Regions from separate parts of the Roseateles sp. NT4 genome, predicted to be linked through region 1. Evidence: riboswitches for the same ligand, from Rfam matches in the RefSeq annotation. Region 1 holds a riboswitch; the other holds the start of a gene.
What was found. A riboswitch is a leader RNA that binds a small molecule or an ion and turns the genes downstream of it on or off. The one in region 1 is predicted to bind S-adenosylhomocysteine.
Positions count from the first base shown of each region.

Region 2: it holds a riboswitch for S-adenosylhomocysteine, as region 1 does, so the genes downstream of both, ahcY (adenosylhomocysteinase) here and metH (methionine synthase) in region 1, are expected to answer to the same signal.

Region 1 is NZ_JBPZGZ010000002.1:35,593-40,618, reverse strand. Features, by position in the region: gene ACS5PN_RS09660 (ABC-2 transporter permease) at 1-594, opposite strand, end outside; gene ACS5PN_RS09655 (ABC transporter ATP-binding protein) at 591-1,475, opposite strand; gene ACS5PN_RS09650 (GntR family transcriptional regulator) at 1,472-1,861, opposite strand; gene ACS5PN_RS09645 (hypothetical protein) at 1,960-3,165, opposite strand; S-adenosyl-L-homocysteine riboswitch at 3,251-3,317, shown strand; gene metH (methionine synthase) at 3,336-5,026, shown strand, end outside.
Region 2 is NZ_JBPZGZ010000007.1:259,471-264,496, forward strand. Features, by position in the region: gene ACS5PN_RS29895 (aldo/keto reductase) at 1-543, opposite strand, end outside; gene ACS5PN_RS29900 (AraC family transcriptional regulator) at 700-1,608, shown strand; S-adenosyl-L-homocysteine riboswitch at 1,617-1,693, shown strand; gene ahcY (adenosylhomocysteinase) at 1,770-3,188, shown strand; gene ACS5PN_RS29910 (TlyA family RNA methyltransferase) at 3,366-4,112, shown strand; gene metF (methylenetetrahydrofolate reductase [NAD(P)H]) at 4,109-4,942, shown strand; gene ACS5PN_RS29920 (TonB-dependent receptor plug domain-containing protein) at 5,016-5,026, shown strand, end outside.

The DNA of each region.
Region 1 (5,026 bases):
CGCGAGGACCTGCCAGAAGGCGCCGTTCCAGACCGGCGCTGCGGCCAGCATGTGCTGGCCGATCTCGGGAATGCGGGGGATGCCCATCATGAAGAGGGACACCGACATATTCGTCAGCACGATGACGCCGGCCATGCCCGCCTCGGACTTGATGTGCAGGGTGGCGCAGAGCACCAGCGCGTAATTGGCCAGCAGATAGACGCACAGCAGCACGCCATAGGGCAGCAGGCCATCGGCGATGCCCGGCGCGATCAGCACCAGGGCGAGAGCCCCGCCGCTCAGCACGGCCCAAGGCAGCAGGAAGCACAGCAGCAGGCCCAGCAGCTTGGCCAGCACATAGTCGGCCGGCGCGATGGGCAGGCTGAGCACGAAGAGCAGGGCGCGCTCCTTGCGCTCGTTGGCGACGCCGAACAGGGCCAGCATGACGCCCAGGGCGATGATGGCCGTCAGCCAGACCAGGAAGCCGAGCTGGAACAGGCCCTCGCCGCCGGGGGCGACGCCCAAGCTGGCCAGGCCGGCCACCGTGACGGTGACGAGGAACCAGCGGTTCAGATGCAGCTCCTTGACGATGAGCTTGCGCGTGACGGGGTTCATAGGCCGCGAGCCTCCCGGCTGTGCATGACGGTGGCGACGAAGATCTCTTCCAGGCTCATGCGCTGCACCGTCTGCGCCGGGGCGCCGAGGCGGGTGAGGAAGTCGTCGGAAAAGCCATCGATGGTCAGCGTGGCGAGGGCGCCGTCGCGTTCGCAATGGACGATCTCGGGCAGGTCCCAGGCCGTGCGGTCACTGCGCACCTGCACGCGCCGCCAGCGCTCCAGGAAGTCTTCCTTGTCACTCGAGGCGACGACGCGGCCGCGGTCGATGAAGCTGATGCGGTCGGAGATGCGCTCCACGTCAACGGTGTTGTGCGAGGAGAACAGGATGGAGCGGCTGTCGTCGCGCAGCACGTCCATGAACTCGGTCAGCAGCTCGTGGCGGGCGACCGGGTCCAGGCCCGAGGTCGGTTCGTCCAGCACCAGCAGGCGCGGCCGGCGGGCCAGGGCCAGCAGCAGGGCGGCCTTGATGTGCTCGCCGGTGGACAGCCCCTTGACCGGCTGCTCGGCGTTCAGGCCGAAGCGCTTCAGCAGCTGGGCCGCATAGGCGGCGTCCCAGCCCGGGAACATGGAAGAGACCCAGCCCAGATGCCAGCCCAGCGTCGCGTGCTGGAACAGGCGCATGTCGTCGCTGACAAAGGCCACCTGGGCCTTGGCCGCGGCCTGCTCCTCGGGCATGTTGTGGCCGAGCAGGCGAATCTCGCCGGCCTCCGCCGCCAGCAGGCCCATCAGCAGCCGGATGGTGGTGCTCTTGCCGGCGCCGTTGGGGCCGACCAGGCCCATGATCTGGCCCTGCTCCAGCTCCAGCGACACGTCTTCCAGCGTGAAGAAGCGGAACGCCTTGCGAACGCCGTGCATTGCGATGGCCGGGGTGGCGCTCATTCGGTGGACTCCTGGGGATTCAGCGCGTGGCGCAGTCGTTCGATCAGTTGGGGCTCGTCCAGCCCCAAGGTGCGGGCAATGCGGCTGGCGGCGGCGAGATGGCTGTCCAGCTCGGCGCGCTGCCCGGCCTGGGCCAGGTCCTGCGCGTCGGCGATGAAGGAGCCCTTGCCATGTCGGGTCACGATGACACCCTCCGTCTCGAGGTCGAGATAGGCGCGCTTGACGGTGATGACGCTCACCCTCAGATCAGCCGCCAGCGCGCGGATGGACGGCAGTTCCTTGCCCGGCGGCCAGTCGCCCGCGGCGACGCGCTGGCGGATCTGCTCGGTGATCTGCAGATACATGGGCCGCGCATCGGCCTGGGAGATCAGGAGTCCACTGTGCATTGTGTATATATAGTATGTGCACAGTTGGGCGAAAGCAAGCGCTGGAATGCAAAAGGCGGCCCGAAGGCCGCCTTGCTAGGTCGAGTTCTCGGCCGGGCCTAGAGCTTCAGCAGGGCTTCCAGATTGACCCGCAGCTTCAGTTCGGCCGGTGCCAGGCTGGCCGCGATGGCCTGGGCGGCCAGGCGGGTGTCGCGGGGGACGGGGTTGCTCAGCGGGCTGCCGCTCTTGCCGATCAGCGCGGCGACGAGGGGCTCGTTGGCGCTGAAGCCGCGCTTGAAGACCAGGCCCACTTCGCCGTTGGCCAGGCGCACGATGCTGCCCGGCGGGTAGAGGCCGACCGTCTTGATCAAGGCCGCGCCGGCCTCGTCGGGCTGGCCGAGTTCGTCGAGGAAGACGGCGCGTGCCGCCGCGGCGCCGCTCATGGCCTGGCGGCTGCGGCGCGGCGACAGGCGGGCGCCGAAGATGTCGATGCGGCGCAGCAGGCGGGCCAGCTTCTCGCCCTCGCTGCGGCTACCCAGCGGGCCGGGGCCGGCCTCGTGGTGCAGCCGCACGGCGGCCAGCCAGACGGGGTCCTGGATGCCGACCTGGGCCAGGCGCTGGGCGGCGCGGTCGCCGTGCGCGGCCAGGGCCTGGCGCTGGGCCGGCGTGGCGGCATCGAGCTGGCTGGCCATGCGGTCATGGGCCGCCGTCGCGCCGTAGTTCATGGTCAACGCGGCGCCCTGCAATGAAGCGCGCAGCTCGGCCGACAGCTGCAGCTGCTGGGCGACCAGGTCGCTGAGCAGCAGGGTCAGCAGCGCATGGCGGGCGCTGTAGTCGCCGAACTCCTGGCTGCTCTCGAAGATGAGCAGCATCAGCGTCGAGTCCGGGTGGGCGTGCAGGCGCTTCAGCGCGCTGTCGCGGATCTGTGCGAGCCGGGGCTGGAAGTCCGCCGGCTCCGTCTCGCGCAGCAGGCTGTGGATGTGCATCAGCAGGTCAGACCAGGCCTCGCGCGGGCCCAGCTCGACCTTGGGTTGCGCCGCCGGCGTTTCCAGCCGGAAGCTGCCATCGGCCTTGGCGATGTCCGACAGCGACACGTCCTGCATGACCATGGTGTCCAGGCGGTGGGCCAGGGCGCGCTGGTATTCCATGGTGTCGGAGGAATTCACCCAGGCGCCGCCATCGATCAGCGTGCGCACCAGCGGCGAGTCTCGCAGCACCTGGCCGCGCGCGAACAGCAGCTTGCCGGTGGCGTCGAAGAGGTCGTAGGGCAAGGTCATGCCCAGCCGCAGGGTGCGGGCAGGCAGGGGGATGAGTTCGGAGGCCATGGATTGCGGCATTCTCAACGGCCTTCGGCATTGCCGAGGTGTTCTTGAGCCACGGCGAAGGGGTGGCTGCGTAGAATTCCCGGCTCATCCGAGGAGCGCTGCGACGGGTTCAGCACCTGCCAGGCTCGGATTTCCAACGGCGCTCATCGAACCTCCGCACGAGTCCGTCGATGACCACCGCCCCGCCTCCCCTCAAGCTCTCCGGCCTCGAGCCCGTTGCCATCGACGCCGGCAGCCTGTTCGTCAACATCGGCGAGCGCACCAACGTCACCGGCTCGAAGGCCTTCGCCCGCATGATCCTGGCGGGCCAGTTCGAGGACGCCCTGGCCGTCGCGCGCCAGCAGGTCGAAAACGGCGCGCAGGTCATCGACATCAACATGGACGAGGCCATGCTGGACAGCCAGGCGGCCATGGTGCGCTTCCTGAACCTGATCGCCGGCGAACCCGAGATCGCGCGCGTGCCCATCATGATCGACTCCTCCAAGTGGAGCGTCATCGAGGCCGGCCTGAAGTGCATCCAGGGCAAGGGCATCGTCAACTCCATCTCGCTGAAGGAGGGCGTCGACGAGTTCAAGCGCCAAGCCAAGCTGGTCAAGCGCTACGGCGCCGCTTCGGTCGTCATGGCTTTCGACGAAAAGGGCCAGGCCGACACCTTCGCGCGCAAGACCGAGATCTGCGAGAGGGCCTACCGCATCCTCGTTGACGAGGTGGACTTCCCGCCCGAGGACATCATCTTCGACCCCAACATCTTCGCCATCGCGACGGGCATCGAGGAGCACGACAACTACGCCGTGGACTTCATCGACGCCACGCGCTGGATCAAGCAGAACCTGCCCGGCGCCAAGGTCTCGGGCGGCGTCAGCAACGTGAGCTTCAGCTTCCGCGGCAACGAGCCGGTGCGCGAGGCCATCCACACCGTCTTCCTGTACCACGCCATCCAGGCGGGCATGGACATGGGCATCGTCAATGCCGGCATGGTGGGCGTCTACGACGACCTCGACGCCGAACTGCGCGAGCGTGTGGAGGACGTGGTGCTGAACCGCCGCGCCGACGCCGGCGAGCGCCTCATCGAGATCGCCGACCGCGCCAAGAGCGCCGGCAAGGACGACTCGGCCCGCCTGGCCTGGCGCGCCGGCGATGTGAACCATCGGCTGTCGCATGCGCTGGTGCATGGCATCACCGACTTCATCACCGAGGACACCGAGGAAGCCTGGCAGGCCATCTCGGCCGGCGGCGGCCGGCCGCTGCATGTCATCGAAGGCCCGCTGATGGCCGGCATGAACGTCGTCGGCGACCTGTTCGGCCAGGGCAAGATGTTCCTGCCCCAGGTGGTCAAGAGCGCCCGCGTCATGAAGCAGGCCGTGGCCCACCTCGTGCCCTACATCGAGGAAGAGAAGCGCCGCATGGAAGCGGCCGGCGGCGACGTCAAGCCCAAGGGCAAGATCGTCATGGCCACGGTGAAGGGCGATGTGCACGACATCGGCAAGAACATCGTCACGGTGGTCCTGCAGTGCAACAACTACGAAGTCGTCAACATGGGCGTCATGGTGCCGGCCCAGGACATCCTGCGCAAAGCCAAGGAAGAGGGCGCCGACATCATCGGCCTGTCCGGCCTCATCACGCCCAGCCTCGAGGAGATGCAGCACGTCGCCGCCGAAATGCAGCGCGATGACTACTTCGCCTCGCGCCACATGCCGCTGCTGATCGGCGGCGCGACGACCAGCCGCGTGCACACGGCCGTCAAGATCTCGCCCCATTACGAAGGCCCGGTCGTCTACGTACCCGATGCCTCGCGCGCCGTCGGCGTCTGCACCGAGCTGCTCAGCGACGACCGCGCCGCGGCCTATATCGCCGAGCTGAA
Region 2 (5,026 bases), on a different contig from region 1:
TTCGGTCTGCACGGCGGCAATGGGGTGCACGGCATGCGCACGGCGGATGGTGGCGGCCGAGGCCTCGGACAGGCCGAGATGCCTGATCTTGCCGGCCTGGACCAGTTCGGCCATGGCACCCACCGTCTCCTCGATGGGCACGGCCTTGTCGACGCGATGCTGGTAGTAGAGGTCGATGTGGTCGACACCCAGGCGCTGCAGGCTGGCGTCGCAGGCCTCGCGCACATAGGCCGGGCTGCCATCGATGCGCAGCATGGTGCCGTCCGGCGCGCGCACATTGCCGAACTTGGTCGCGATGATCACCTCGCCACGGCGCGCGGCGAGCAGTCGCGACAGCAGCTTCTCGTTGGCGCCCACGCCATACATGTCGGCCGTGTCGAGAAAGTTGATGCCGATATCGAGGGCATGGTTCAGCACGGCCAGCGACTGGGCATCGTCCGCCGGGCCGTAGAAATCGGACATGCCCATGCAGCCCAGGCCCAGGGCCGAGACTTCGGGGCCGGCAGCGCCGAGGCGGCGGCGAGGAAGGGTCGAATGCGTCATGGTGGAACTCCTTGAAGGGATCATCAACGGGATGGCGAGAGCTTAGGAATCCCCACGCTGATCGCCCAGCACAAAGCTGGCGCTTGATTGCCTGATCCTCCGAGTCAAAGCCCCAGGGCGCGCCGGGCCACACGAAGCGTTTGCACAATCGCCCACATGCCCACTGATGACGAACTGCAAGCCCTGCGCGAGCGCACCATCGCCGCAGCCCTGGCCCGCGCGCCCGGCGACGGCCTGCATGCCACCGCCCTGCCCTGGCTGCGCTTGATTCGCGCCAGCGCGCCGGCCCTGCCCGTGCCGGCGGTCTACGAGCCCGGCCTGGTGCTGGTGCTGCAGGGGCGCAAGAAGGCCCAGCTGGGCGATCGCGTCGTCCACTACGACGCCATGCAGTGCCTGGTCGTACCCATGACCATGCTGCCGCGCGGCCAGGTGCTGGAAGCCAGCCCAGCCAGGCCCTATGTCTGCCTGCGCCTGAGCTGCGAAACCCAGGCGCTGGCCGAACTGCTGCTGGACGGCGAGACACGGCCCGATAAGGGCGATGCTGGCCTGCATGTCGCGCCCGTCACCGCGCCGCTGCTGGACGCCGCCCTGCGCCTGCTGCAGCTGCTGCACAGCCCGCAGGACCTGAAGACGCTGGCGCCCCTGGTGCAGCGCGAGATCCTCTACCGTGTGTTGACCGGGCCGCTGGGGCCGCGGCTGCGCAACCTCGTCCAGGGTGACGGCGTGGCGCGCCGCCTCAACCGTGTCATCGAGCAGCTGACACTTCGCTTCGCCGAGCCGCTGTCCATCGACGAGCTGGCAGCCCTGGCGCACATGAGCCCGTCGACGCTGCATCTGCGCTTCAAGCAGCTGACGGCCCTGTCGCCGCTGCAGTTCCAGAAAACATTGCGCCTGCAGCAGGCGCGCCGTCTGATGCTGGGCGATGGCCTGGATGCCGCCAGCGCCGCCCACCGCGTGGGCTACGAGAGCCCTTCGCAGTTCAGCCGTGAATACCGCCGACTTTTTGGCGCGCCGCCGCGTGAAGACATTGCGGGATTGCGCACGGTCTCCGGCACTCCCGCCTAGAATGCGCGTCTTCCGAGGAGCGTTGCAACCTCAGCACCTTTTGAGGCCAGGCTCGGAATTACCCCTGCAACTGCGCTCACCCGCTGGCCAACCGTGCCTGGGTGAGATCGAACTCCCCGTGTGTCCATGGCCAGCGGCTTCATTCGCTTGAAGGAGCCCGCATGACCGCCAATCTTCCCGCCCATATCGTCAAGGACCTGTCGCTGGCCGACTGGGGTCGCAAGGAAATCAAGATCGCCGAGCACGAGATGCCGGCACTGATGGCCATCCGCAAGGAATACGCCGCCTCGCAGCCGCTCAAGGGTGCCCGCGTCACCGGCTCCCTGCACATGACCATCCAGACGGCCGTGCTGGTCGAGACCCTGCAAGCCCTGGGCGCCGAAGTGCGCTGGGCGTCGTGCAACATCTTCTCGACCCAGGACCACGCTGCTGCCGCGCTGGCCGCCGTCGGCACCCCCGTGTTCGCCTACAAGGGCGAGACGCTGGAAGACTACTGGGACTACACCCACCGCATCTTCGAATTCGCTGAGCAGGGCGAGGCGGGCGAAGGCCCCAACATGATCCTGGACGACGGCGGCGACGCGACGCTGCTGATGCACCTGGGTCAGAAGGCCGAGAAGGACCTGTCCGTGCTGGCCAACCCCGGCAGCGAGGAAGAGCGCATCCTGTTCGCGGCCATCAAGAAGAAGGTCGCCGAAGACGGCACCTGGTACACCCGCAAGAGCGCCGAGATCATCGGCGTGACGGAGGAGACGACCACGGGCGTGCACCGCCTGAAGGAAATGTCGGCCAAGGGCACGCTGCTGTTCCGCGCCATCAACGTCAACGACTCGGTCACCAAGAGCAAGTTCGACAACCTCTACGGCTGCCGTGAATCGCTGGTGGACGGCATCAAGCGCGCCACCGACGTGATGGTCGCCGGCAAGATCGCCGTCGTGGCCGGCTATGGCGACGTGGGCAAGGGCTCGGCCCAGGCCCTGCGCGCGCTGTCGGCCCAGGTCTGGGTCACCGAGATCGACCCCATCTGCGCCCTGCAGGCCGCGATGGAAGGCTATCGCGTCGTGACCATGGAGTTCGCCCAGGACAAGGCCGACATCTTCGTGACGACGACGGGCAACAAGAACGTCATCCGCCACGAGCACATGCTGGCAATGAAGAACAACGCCATCGTCTGCAACATCGGCCACTTCGACAACGAGATCGAAGTCGCGGCCCTCGAGCAGTACGAGTGGGAAGAGATCAAGCCCCAGGTCGACCACGTCATCTTCCCGGACGGCAAGCGCATCATCCTGCTGGCCAAGGGCCGCCTGGTGAACCTGGGCTGCGGCACGGGCCACCCGAGCTATGTGATGAGCTCGTCCTTCGCCAACCAGACCATCGCCCAGATCGAGCTGTACGCGCACAAGGACAACTACGCCATCGGCCAGGTCTATGTGCTGCCCAAGCACCTGGACGAGAAGGTCGCCCGCCTGCAACTGACCACGCTGAATGCGCAGCTGACCGAGCTGACCGAGGAGCAGGCTGCCTACATCGGCGTGAACAAGGCCGGTCCGTACAAGCCCGACACCTACAGGTACTGATGAGCCCCTCGTCCACTCCCGCTCTGCTGAACGCAGGCGCGCCTGGCCGGTCCCCCGAGGGGACGGCGATGCTCGCGGCGTCGAGCCGCGAGCACATCGCCCACGGCGGGCCGGCTAGGGAGCGGCCCGGCGCTCGGCCCGCAGGTTTCGTGCGCTGCTCGCGCAGCGTTGGCGTCCATGAGAGCTGACCAGCTCCTCGTCGCCCAAGGCCTTGCGCCGACCCGCTCGGTCGCGCAGCGCCTGATCAGCAACGGCGCCGCCGAATGGGCCTCGCCCACCGGCTGGGCCGTGCTGAAGAAGGCCGGCGAGGACCTGCCCGAGACGGCCCAGCTGCGCGTCACCGACGACGCGGAGCTGCGCTATGTGTCGCGCGGCGGGCTCAAGCTGGAGGGTGCGCTGGCGCGCGTGGGTTTCGACGTCAGCACCCACACGGTGCTGGATGTCGGCCAGAGCACGGGCGGCTTCACCGACTGTCTGCTGGCCCATGGCGCCCGCCATGTGGTCGGCGTGGACGTCGGCCACGGCCAACTGCATGCCAAGCTGCAGGCCGACCCGCGCGTGACGGCGCTGGAAGGCGTGCATGTGCGCGAGCTGGACGTGCTGCGCCAGCACCAGCCGACGGGGGGCTTCACCCTCATCGTCGGCGACCTGAGTTTCATTTCCATGATCGGCAGCCTCCCGGAGTTGCTGCCCTGGCTTGAAGTGCACGGCCATCTGCTCGTGCTCATCAAGCCGCAGTTCGAACTGGGGCCACAAGCCCTGGGCAAGGGCGGTCTCGTCAAGGACGAGGCCGACTACCCGCGACTGGAAGCCCGCGTGCGCCTGGCCTGCACGGCCCTCGGCCTCAAGGTGCTGGACTACTTCGACAGCCCCATCACCGGCGGTGATGGCAACCGCGAATTCTTCTTGTGGGCCTCCCGATGAGCACCGCTGTTTCGTTTGAATTTTTCCCGCCCAACACGCCGGTCGGCGTCGAGAAGCTCAAGACCGTCGTCCAGGACCTGGGGGCGCTGTCGCCCCAATACTTCAGCGTCACCTATGGCGCCGGCGGCTCCACGCGCGACAAGACCCTGGGCGCGGTGATGGACATCGCCGCGGCCGGCTTCGAGGCTGCGCCGCATCTGAGCTGCGTGGGCTCCACGCGCGAGAACATCGCCGAGATCCTGGCCACCTACCGCGCCCAGAACATCCACCGTGTGGTGGCCCTGCGCGGCGACCTGCCCAGCGGCACGGCCACGGCCGGCGAGTTCCGCTATGCCTCCGAGTTGGTCCGCTTCATCCGCGAGACCCAGGGGCCCGACTGGCATATCGAGGTGGCCGCCTACCCCGAGGTGCACCCGCAGCAGCGCTATGCGGCGCGCGACCTGCAGCACTTTGTCGACAAGATGCGCGCCGGCGCCGACGGTGCCATCACGCAGTTCTTCTTCAACGCCGACGCCTACTTCCACTTCGTCGACGAGGCCCGCAAGCTGGGCGTCACCCAGCCCATCGTGCCGGGCATCATGCCGTTCCACAACTATGGCCGCATCGCCCAGTTCGCCCAGCGCGACGGCATCGACATCCCGCGCTGGGTGCAGATGAAGATGGAAGGCTTCATGGACGACGCCGCCAGCATCCGCGCTTTCGGACTGGACGTCATCGCGCGGCTGTGCGAGCGCCTCATAGCCGGCGGCGCACCGGGCATCCACTTCTACACGCTGAACCAGAGCGCGCTGACGCTGGAACTCTGCAAGCGCCTGGAGCTGGGCCGCTGACGAGGTTGCGCTTGTGTAAATGAGCGCTTGACACGGCCATTCGACGGGGTCGGCCTTCAGAATGCCGGCCACCATGAACCGCCT